DNA from 2 places in the Amorphus sp. MBR-141 genome. Region 2 is predicted to be linked to the other one. Evidence: riboswitches for the same ligand, from Rfam matches in the RefSeq annotation. Region 2 holds a riboswitch; the other holds the start of a gene.
The links. Region 2 has a riboswitch for thiamine pyrophosphate ahead of ACSSVZ_RS00090 (hydroxyethylthiazole kinase). Riboswitches for the same ligand answer to the same signal wherever they lie in the genome.
Positions count from the first base shown of each region.

Region 1 (4,406 bases), on a different contig from region 2:
CTCGAAGACGCGATCCGCAAGCTCGAGGCGGAAATCGCCCGGGCCGGCCGCTCGCCGGCGCCCGGCGCGCCGATTTCGTCCAACACGCCGGCCGCGGCGCGCACGGCAGCACCTGCTCCGCCGCCACGCCCGGCCCCGCCGGTGGCGCCCGCCGCGCCGTCGCAGCCCGAGCCGCCGCGGGCCGCCCCGACCCGCCCCAGCTTCCCGACCGCGCCCCGCGCCGGCGCCGAAGAGCGTGGCGACCAGCGCCCGGCCCCGCGTGCCCCGACCGCCGTCCCGGGGCGTCCCGACGCCTCCGCGCCGACGCGCGTCCCGCCGCCCGAGAACACGGCGTCCGCCGATGCCGGGCAGCGCCGCCGCGAGCCGAGCCTCGGACGTCCGGCGCCGCCGATCCCCGATGTCGCCGACGTCGACGAGGTCGATGCCGCACCGCCCGAGACCTCCGGCGACCGCGGCGCGTTCCGCCGTCCGTTCGGCCGGGGTGAGGGGCCTGCCCGCGCCCCGGTTGCGCCGCCCGAGGCCGGACCGCAGGACGACCTGAGCGAGGAAGAGATCGAGGAGGCCGCGGCCGAGGCGGAGACGCCGGCGATCGCGCCGTCCGCCGACCGGCGCGGCTGGCTGCGCCGACGTGGCAGCGCTGCGCCGGGGCCGGCGGGCGAGCCCGTCGACGACCGCATCGACGACGCGCCGCGCGCCGCGGACGACGAGGACTACGACGACGAACCCTACGAGGACGACGGCTACGACGAGGGCGACTACGACGACGCGCCCCTCGAGGAAGCCTATCCGCCGGAATCGGCGGAGCGCGGCCGCCGGCGCAGCCTGCGCTGGCTGATTGCGCCGCTGGTCATCCTGCTGGTGCTCGCGGTGGGGGCGTTCGCGCTCTACAGCCAGCGCGACGCGATCATGGCGATGATGTCGTCGTCCGACGAGACGGCCCAGTCATCGTCCACGACGCCGGCCACCACCTCGGACGCGGAATCCAGCAAGATCTCCGACCGCATCGGCGCCCCGGCCGACGAGGAGGCCGCCCCCGTCGTGGCGCCCGATGCCCGTACGGTGAAGACCACGCGGGTGGTGACGCCGCGCAACGGCGACGGCACCCAGCAGGAAGCGCCGCTGCCGGGCACCACGCCGGCGCCTGCCGAGACGACGCCGGCTCCGGCGGCCGCGACCCCGTCGGTCCAGCCGCAGCAGTCGACGGCGACGTCCGGCGACTTCGACGTGGTGCTCTACGAGGAAGGCGCGAGTGCCGCCGAGGGCGGCAACGCCCAGCGCGGCACCATCACCTGGAACTTCGCCCAGGAATCGATCGGCGGCCAGCCGGCCGAGCCGGTGGTCCGCGCCAGGCTGGAAATCCCGGCGCGCGACATGACCGTCACGCTGCTGTTCCGCAAGAACGGTGATTCGGCGCTGCCGGCCAGCCACCTGGTCGAGGTCGAGTTCGAGCTGCCTTCGGACTTCCCCGGCGGCAGCATCGCCAACGTGCCCGGGCTGATCATGAAGCAGACCGAGGCGGCCCAGGGCAACGCGCTGCTGGGGGCGTCGGCGAAGGTGTCGGACAACCTGTTCTGGATCGCGCTTTCGGCGACGGAGGCCGACCAGAAGCAGAACCTCGAGCTGCTCAAGACGCGCAGCTGGATCGACATTCCGCTGCTCTACACCAACGGCGGCCGCGCCATCCTGACGCTCAACAAGGGGCCGGAAGGCACCAAGGCGATCGACGACGCGCTGGCGGCCTGGGCCGGCAACTGACCGGGCGGTCGTCCGCCGCACCGGACGCGAGACAGAGCCGGCCCCGTTCCGCGGGGCCGGCTTTTTCATGGGCTCGAGGGGCTTGCGATCAGGCGGCGCCAACTGTCCGGCACGAGAGGCCGTCCGGGCCGTCGCGGTCCGGGCCCTTGCGCCCCGGCACCGGTTCGGGCAACAATGACGGCGTTCCGAGGGGAGCTCGCACGGCGAGCTGAGATGGCACGACAGGTGTGCCGAACCCTTTGAACCTGATCCGGGTCATACCGGCGAAGGGACGGACACGACCGACCGCTCGTCATCCCCGGATCTCCCGATTCCGACTCTTTTGGACGGTAGATCCCATGCTGCACGCCTCCCGCGCCAAGAACCGACCGCCGGACCCGCGCGGCCCGATCGACGCCCGCGACGTGTCCGGGCACCCGTGCGCCGGCAGCCGTGCCGGGCGACCGCCGGCGTCCGCGTTCCGGAGGTCCGGCCGGGCCGCGCCCGCGCCCGACCCGATCTAGGCACGCGCGCCCGATCCGGTGATGTCCGTCCTGCGAGCCGTGCTGGTGGCCGTCGGCCTCCTCCTGATCTGGGAGGCGGTGGTGCGCATCTTTGCGCTGCCGCCGTTCATCCTGCCGCCGCCGCTGAAGGTCGCGGCGGCGTTCCAGGCGCGCGGCCCGTACCTGCTGGCCAACACGCTGGTGACGCTGAGCGAGATCCTGCTGGGATTCCTCATCGGCTCGCTGATGGGCGTCGCCACCGCCCTGTCGATGACCCTGATGCCGCTGGCGCGGCGGCTGATCCTGCCGGTGGTGATCGTCACCCAGGCGCTGCCGGTGTTCGCCATCGCGCCGCTGCTGGTGCTGTGGTTCGGCTACGGCATGGCCTCCAAGATCGTGATGGCGACGCTGATCATCTATTTCCCGGTCGCCTCCGCCTACTATGACGGCCTCAGCCGCACCGATGCGGGCCTTCTCGACCTCGCCTTGCTCAACCGCGCCGGGCGCCTGCAGACGCTCGTCCATTTCCGTATGCCGGCGGCGCTGCCGAGCCTGCTGTCCGGGCTGAAGGTCGCCGCGGCGGTGGCGCCGATCGGCGCGGTGGTCGGCGAATGGGTGGGATCCTCCGCCGGCCTCGGCTTCGTGATGCTGCAGGCCAACGCCCGGCTTCAGTCGGACGTGCTGTTCGCCGCCCTGTTCTGCCTTGCGGCCATGGCCGTGGCGCTGCGCCTCGGCGTCGACGCGGCGGCCCGACGGCTGGCGCCGTGGGCGCCAGAAAACCTCTAGCTCATCCCCTCACCAACCCCCTGAAAGGGAGACCACTTCATGTTCCGCCTCGCCCTCGCGTGCCTCGCCGCGACGCTCGCCTTCGCCGCCCCCGCCGCGGCCGACACCACCAGGCTCACCGTGCTGCTCGACTGGTACATGAACCCGGACCATGCGCCGCTGGTGATCGCCGGCGAGAAGGGCTTCTTCGCCGAGGAAGGGCTTGAGGTGGAGCTGATCGCCCCGTCCGACCCGAGCGCGCCGCCGCGGCTGGTCGCCGCCGGCCAGGGCGACATCGCCGTGACCTACCAGCCGAGCCTCTACCAGCAGGTCGAGGAGGGGCTGCCGCTCACCCGCATCGGCACGCTGGTGGCGACGCCGCTCAACACGCTGGTGGTGCTGGAAGACGGGCCGATCAAGACGCTGGAGGACCTGAAAGGCAAGACGGTGGGCTTCTCGGTGGCGGGCTTCGAGGATGCGCTGCTTGCCGCCATGCTCGATTCCGTCGGCATGAGCCTCGACGACGTGACGCTGGTCAACGTCAACTTCTCGCTGTCGCCGGCGCTGCTGTCGAAGCAGGTCGACGCGGTGATCGGCGCCTACCGCAACTTCGAGCTGACCCAGCTCAAGCTGGAAGGGGCCGCCGGCCGCGCCTTCTTCCCCGAAGAGCACGGCGTGCCGGCCTATGACGAGCTGATCTTCGTGGCCAAGAACGACCGCCTGTCGGACCCGGCGCTGGCGGCGTTCATGCGGGCGGTGGAGAAGGCCGTCACCTGGCAGACCAACCATCCGGACGAGGCGCTGGAGGTGTTCCTCAAGGCGGAGCCGGACCTGGACGACGAGCTGAACCGGCAGGCCTTCGTCGAGACGCTCAGGCGCTTCGCGCTGAGGCCGTCGGCGCTGGACACCGGCCGCTATGCGCGCTTCGGCGCCTTCATGAAGGCGCAGGGGCTGGTGACGACGACCCCGCCGGTGGAGAGCTTCGCGGTGGAGCTTCAGTAGGCGCGGCAGCCGATGACGGTCCAGCAGCATTCAGCTGCTGGACCGTCGCTTGTTCGCACAGCAAATCCGGATGGACTCTTTTGGGACTTTGCCAGTTCCTGCGCGCGACCGCGCGCCGGCGGGTCAGGCCGCCCCCGCGGAGCCGGTCGCCGTGGCGACCGGCGCGAGTTCTGATGACTCAGAGCGCCTTTTCGACCTCGCCGCGGGCCGGGTAGTCGGTCTTGATCACGTAGTCGAGGGCGCCCGGGAGGTCGCCGAGCGGCGGCCGCGCGAACGGCATGGTCTGCACGGAGGCGAAGTAGAGCGTGCCATCGGCCCGGACCAGAAACATCCCGGGTTCGCTGAACAGGGCGGGCTCCTGGTTGCGGCCGGTGGAGATGTAGAGGCCCCACTTTCGCGCAC
Region 1 is NZ_JBRJGW010000003.1:179,434-183,839, reverse strand. Features, by position in the region: gene ACSSVZ_RS05720 (hypothetical protein) at 1-1,755, shown strand, start outside; TPP riboswitch at 1,934-2,044, shown strand; gene ACSSVZ_RS05715 (ABC transporter permease) at 2,280-3,023, shown strand; gene ACSSVZ_RS05710 (ABC transporter substrate-binding protein) at 3,063-4,004, shown strand; gene ACSSVZ_RS05705 (peroxiredoxin-like family protein) at 4,183-4,406, opposite strand, start outside.
Region 1: another riboswitch for thiamine pyrophosphate. It lies ahead of ACSSVZ_RS05715 (ABC transporter permease); the one in region 2 lies ahead of ACSSVZ_RS00090 (hydroxyethylthiazole kinase).

Region 2 (4,406 bases):
CACGTCGAGGGCGAAGACGTCGATCCGGTAGCGATGCACGCGCAGGTCGTTCGTCGGCGGACAGGGGCCGTCGTAGCCGCCGTAGGTCCCGGCCATGTCGGCATTGCCGGTGAAGAAGGCGGTGAAGACGTTGGCGCCGCGCACGCCATGATCGGTCTGGCCGATCGGCTTGCCACCGACGACGCGGCGTTCGCTCTCCACGCCGCGCGCCAGCATCGACTGATACGCCGGGATGTCGACCAGCACCCAGTGGTGGATGGTGACCCGGGGCGCGTCGGCGGCAATCGTCACGCCCGGCTTGTTGATGAGGGAGAAATCGGCCGGAACGTCCGCGTCGGTCATCAGGACCGCGTACGACCCCGTACCCTCCGGCCCCTCGCTCCAGCGGATCTCGGGGCTGACGTTCGTCTCGTCCGCCCCCTCCGGCGGGCAAAAGGCGGCGCTGTCGGCGAAGCGGCCCGCCGCGTCGACGTCGCCGATCGTCACGTCGAGGGTCTCTCCGGCCACCGCCGCCCCGGCGACCAGCGCGAACGCCGCCGCCGCAAGGCCCATCCGGGTCAGCTGAAATCCACTCATGGTCCGTCTCCTGATCGTCGGGGTTTATGGCCGCGACGATAGGCGTGCCCACGCCGGAAGATGGGCCCGGGTCGATCAGGAATGCGCCGGAACCGATCAGGCGTCTGGGCCGTCGCGGCGGCTGCCGCGGACGGCGGAGGGCAGGACGCCGAACGCCTCCTGGAAATGCCGGGCAAAGTGCGAGCGCGAGGTGTAGCCGGTCGCGGCGATCGCATCGGCGACGTCGGCGTCCCGCTCGGCGAGGATGACGCGCGCCGCGCGCATCCGCTCCTGCAGCAGGAGGCCGCGCAACGTCTCGCCCTCCCCCTTCAGCCGCCGGCGCAGCGTCGCCTCCGACATCGACAGCCGCTCGGCGACGATGGCGGGCGTCCAGGCGAAGTCGAGCCGGTGGCGGATCATCAGCCGCACCGCCTCAGCGACCGACCGCTCCACGTATTTCGGCGCGATCGGCAGCACGCCCCGCTCGGCGAGCACAAGCAGGATCTCCAGGATGCGGTGTTCCACGACCCGCCGCGACGCGCCCGCCTGTCCCGCCAGCGCCTCGCCCGCATGGACGATCGCCGAGCCGAGGGCGGCGTCGAGGGCGACGGCGGTGCCCGGCTCCGCCCGGGCGTCCGACAGGCTCGGCCACAGCCGGGCCGCCTCGATCACCAGGTCGCGCGGGAAGGTCACGCACAGCGCCCGGTAGACGCCCGTCGTCTCGTCCGGCACGTTCACCACGTCCACGTGCGACCCCGCCGCCAGCGCGATGGCCTCGCCCGGATGGTAGGTCCGCCGCTCGGCGCCCCAGAGCACCTCCTTGGTCCCCTCGATCACCACCACCAGCGCCGCCGCCGGCATCGTGAGCTCGCCCACCGCTTCGCGGGTGCGCGCCACGAAGGCGGTCATCGGGGTATGCTGGTCCGCTTCGAGGAGGTGGCGCGTGTCTCGCTCGGCGAACGGACGGAGGGCCGCGAGGAGCGTGCGGCGCGGATCGCCGGATCGGATCATGGTCATGGCTCGGTCCGTTGTCCGCCTTCGAGGGCCGCGGTTGCGCCCGGTTTGCACCGGCCTATTTGACTTGGCCGCCGGTTTCGCCTATCTCACGGCCCTTCGCTGGCGGCAACGCTGGCGGATTTCACGCACCCGTGGGATGTGGCGAAGCTTCGCACCGTCCCTGTCAGCCCGGATCTTGTGGGCAGAGGAGGGGGCGTGTCCATCGTTCCCAAAGAACATCCGTTCTCAAGAACATCGAAACACGAAGGACACGGTTTATATGTCGAAGCGCCATTCGCAGAAGCACAAACTCGACCGCCGCATGGGCGAAAACATCTGGGGTCGCCCGAAGAGCCCGGTCAACAAGCGCGAGTACGGCCCCGGCCAGCACGGCCAGCGCCGCCGCAGCAAGCTTTCCGACTACGGCATTCAGCTGCGCGCCAAGCAGAAGCTGAAGGGCTACTACGGCAACATCTCCGAGAAGCAGTTCCGGAAGATCTACGACGAAGCCGTCCGCATGAAGGGCGACACCTCCGAGCGGCTGATCGGCCTGCTGGAGAGCCGCCTCGACACCATCGTCTACCGCGCCAAGTTCGTGCCGACCGTGTTCGCCGCGCGTCAGTTCGTCAACCACGGCCACGTGATGGTGAACGGCCGCAAGGTCAACATCCCGAGCTACCGCTGCAAGGTCGGCGACGTCATCGAGGTGCGCCAGCGCTCCAAGGACATGATCCTCGTGCTCGAGGCGGTCAGCCTCGCCGAGCGCGACGTGCCCGACTATCTCGACACCGACCACTCCAAGATGACCGCGGTCTACAACCGGGCGCCGGGCTTCGGCGACGTGCCCTACCCGGTCAAGATGGAACCGAACCTGGTCATCGAGTTCTATTCGCGCTGATGTGAGGCTCCGCCTCATCGCGACGCCGTTCAGGCCGCCCTCCGGGGCGGCCTTTTCGTTTGTCCGGCACGGAGCGAAGCCGCACCCCTTGCGCAACGGGACCGTGCTGGCTACATCTGGCGAACTGTCTCAAAGGGGTGCCCGGACGGGCTGAGAGGCGATCCTGCCAACCCTGCGAACCTGATCCGGGTCATGCCGGCGGAGGGATTGAGATGACGGACGTCAAAGCCGCCATGGGCGGCCCCCTTACCCACCAGACCACGCTTCCGGGCCAAACCATCCGTCGGTCGACCATCGACGACGGGGGAGCGGACGCGTCATGACCGGCACCTCCGGCAGGATCGATGCCGCCGCCGTCGGCGCGGTGATCGCCCGCGTCCGCGACTGGGCGCCGCTGGTCCACTGCATCACCAACACCGTCGCCCAGAACTTCACCGCCAACGTGCTGACCGCGCTGGGCGCCGTGCCGTCGATGACCATCCACGCCGACGAGGTCGCCGCGCTGGTGGAAAGCGCCGATGCGCTGCTGGTCAATCTCGGCACGCTGGACCCCGACCGCCGCCTCGGCATCGAAGTCGCCGTCGCAGCCGCCCAGGAACACGGCAAGCCGTGGGTGCTGGATCCGGTCAAGGTGAACCGGGTGGCCACGCGCCGCGCCTTCGCGCTCGGCCTCATCGAGGCCCGGCCCGCCATCGTGCGCGGCAACACGGCCGAGATGGCCGCCCTCTTCCCGCATCTCGGCAGCGGCGGCATGGTCGTCGCCGTCACCGGCGCCCGCGACAGCCTGTCCGACGGCGACCGCACCATCCTCGTCGACAACGGCCACCCGCTGCTGGCGCGGATGATCGCCACCGGCTGCGCCCTCTCCGCCCTGATCGCGACCTGCCGCGCGGTGGAGAACGATTCGCTGCTGGCGGCCACCGCCGCCACGGTTGCCTGGAGCGTCGCCGCCGAGCGCGCCGCGGAAGGCAATCCCGGTCCCGGCACCTTCGCCGTCCGCCTGATCGACGAGATCGGCGAGATCGATCCCGACATCATCGAACGATACGCAAGGATCAGCCGTGGTTGACGTCCGCGTCTATGTGATTCTCGACCCCGAACATGCCGGCGGGCGGCCGCTCGCCGAGCTCGCGCGTGCCGCAGTCGACGGCGGCGCGACGCTGCTGCAGTACCGCGACAAGACCGCCGAGAGCGGCGAACTGGTCGCCACCGCCCGCGCGATCCTGTCGGCGATCGAAGGCACCGGCGTGCCGCTGCTGATCAACGACCGCATCGACGTGGCGCTCGCCGCGGGTGCCGACGGCGTCCACGTCGGCCAGACCGACATGGCGCCCGACGACGCCCGCCGCCTGCTCGGCCCCGACCCGATCGTCGGCCTGACGGTCCGCTCGATGGCCGAGGCGGAGGCCGTTCCCGCCGATCTCGTCGACTATGTCGGCATCGGCGGCGTGTTCGCCACCACCAGCAAGCAGAACCGCAACGCCCCGATCGGGCTCGCCGGCCTGGCGGAGATCTGCACCTTCCTCGACACCCGTGCGCCCGACCTCGGCCGTGTCGCCATTGCCGGCATCACCGCCGACACGGCGGCCGCGGTGGTCGATGCCGGCGCGCACGGCGTCGCAGTCATCTCCGCGGTTTCCGCCGCACCGGATCCGGCCGCCGCCGCGGCGGCGCTTCGCCACATCGTCGACCACACCCTCACCTCCGGGAAGACCGCTTCTTCATGAGCACTCCGATTGCGCTGACGATCGCCGGCACCGACCCGTCCGGCGGCGCCGGCATCCAGGCCGACCTCAAGACCTTCGCCGCGCTCGGCGTCTTCGGGGCGTCGGCGATCACCGCCCTCGTTGCCCAGAACACCCAGGGCGTGCGCGCCCTCCACGACGTGCCGGCCGACTTCATCCGAGCCGAGATCGACGCCGTCTTCGACGATCTCACCGTCCACGCCACCAAGATC
Region 2 is NZ_JBRJGW010000001.1:15,812-20,217, reverse strand. Features, by position in the region: gene ACSSVZ_RS00105 (YbhB/YbcL family Raf kinase inhibitor-like protein) at 1-576, opposite strand, end outside; gene ACSSVZ_RS00100 (helix-turn-helix domain-containing protein) at 673-1,572, opposite strand; gene rpsD (30S ribosomal protein S4) at 1,832-2,449, shown strand; TPP riboswitch at 2,573-2,673, shown strand; gene ACSSVZ_RS00090 (hydroxyethylthiazole kinase) at 2,769-3,518, shown strand; gene thiE (thiamine phosphate synthase) at 3,511-4,176, shown strand; gene thiD (bifunctional hydroxymethylpyrimidine kinase/phosphomethylpyrimidine kinase) at 4,173-4,406, shown strand, end outside.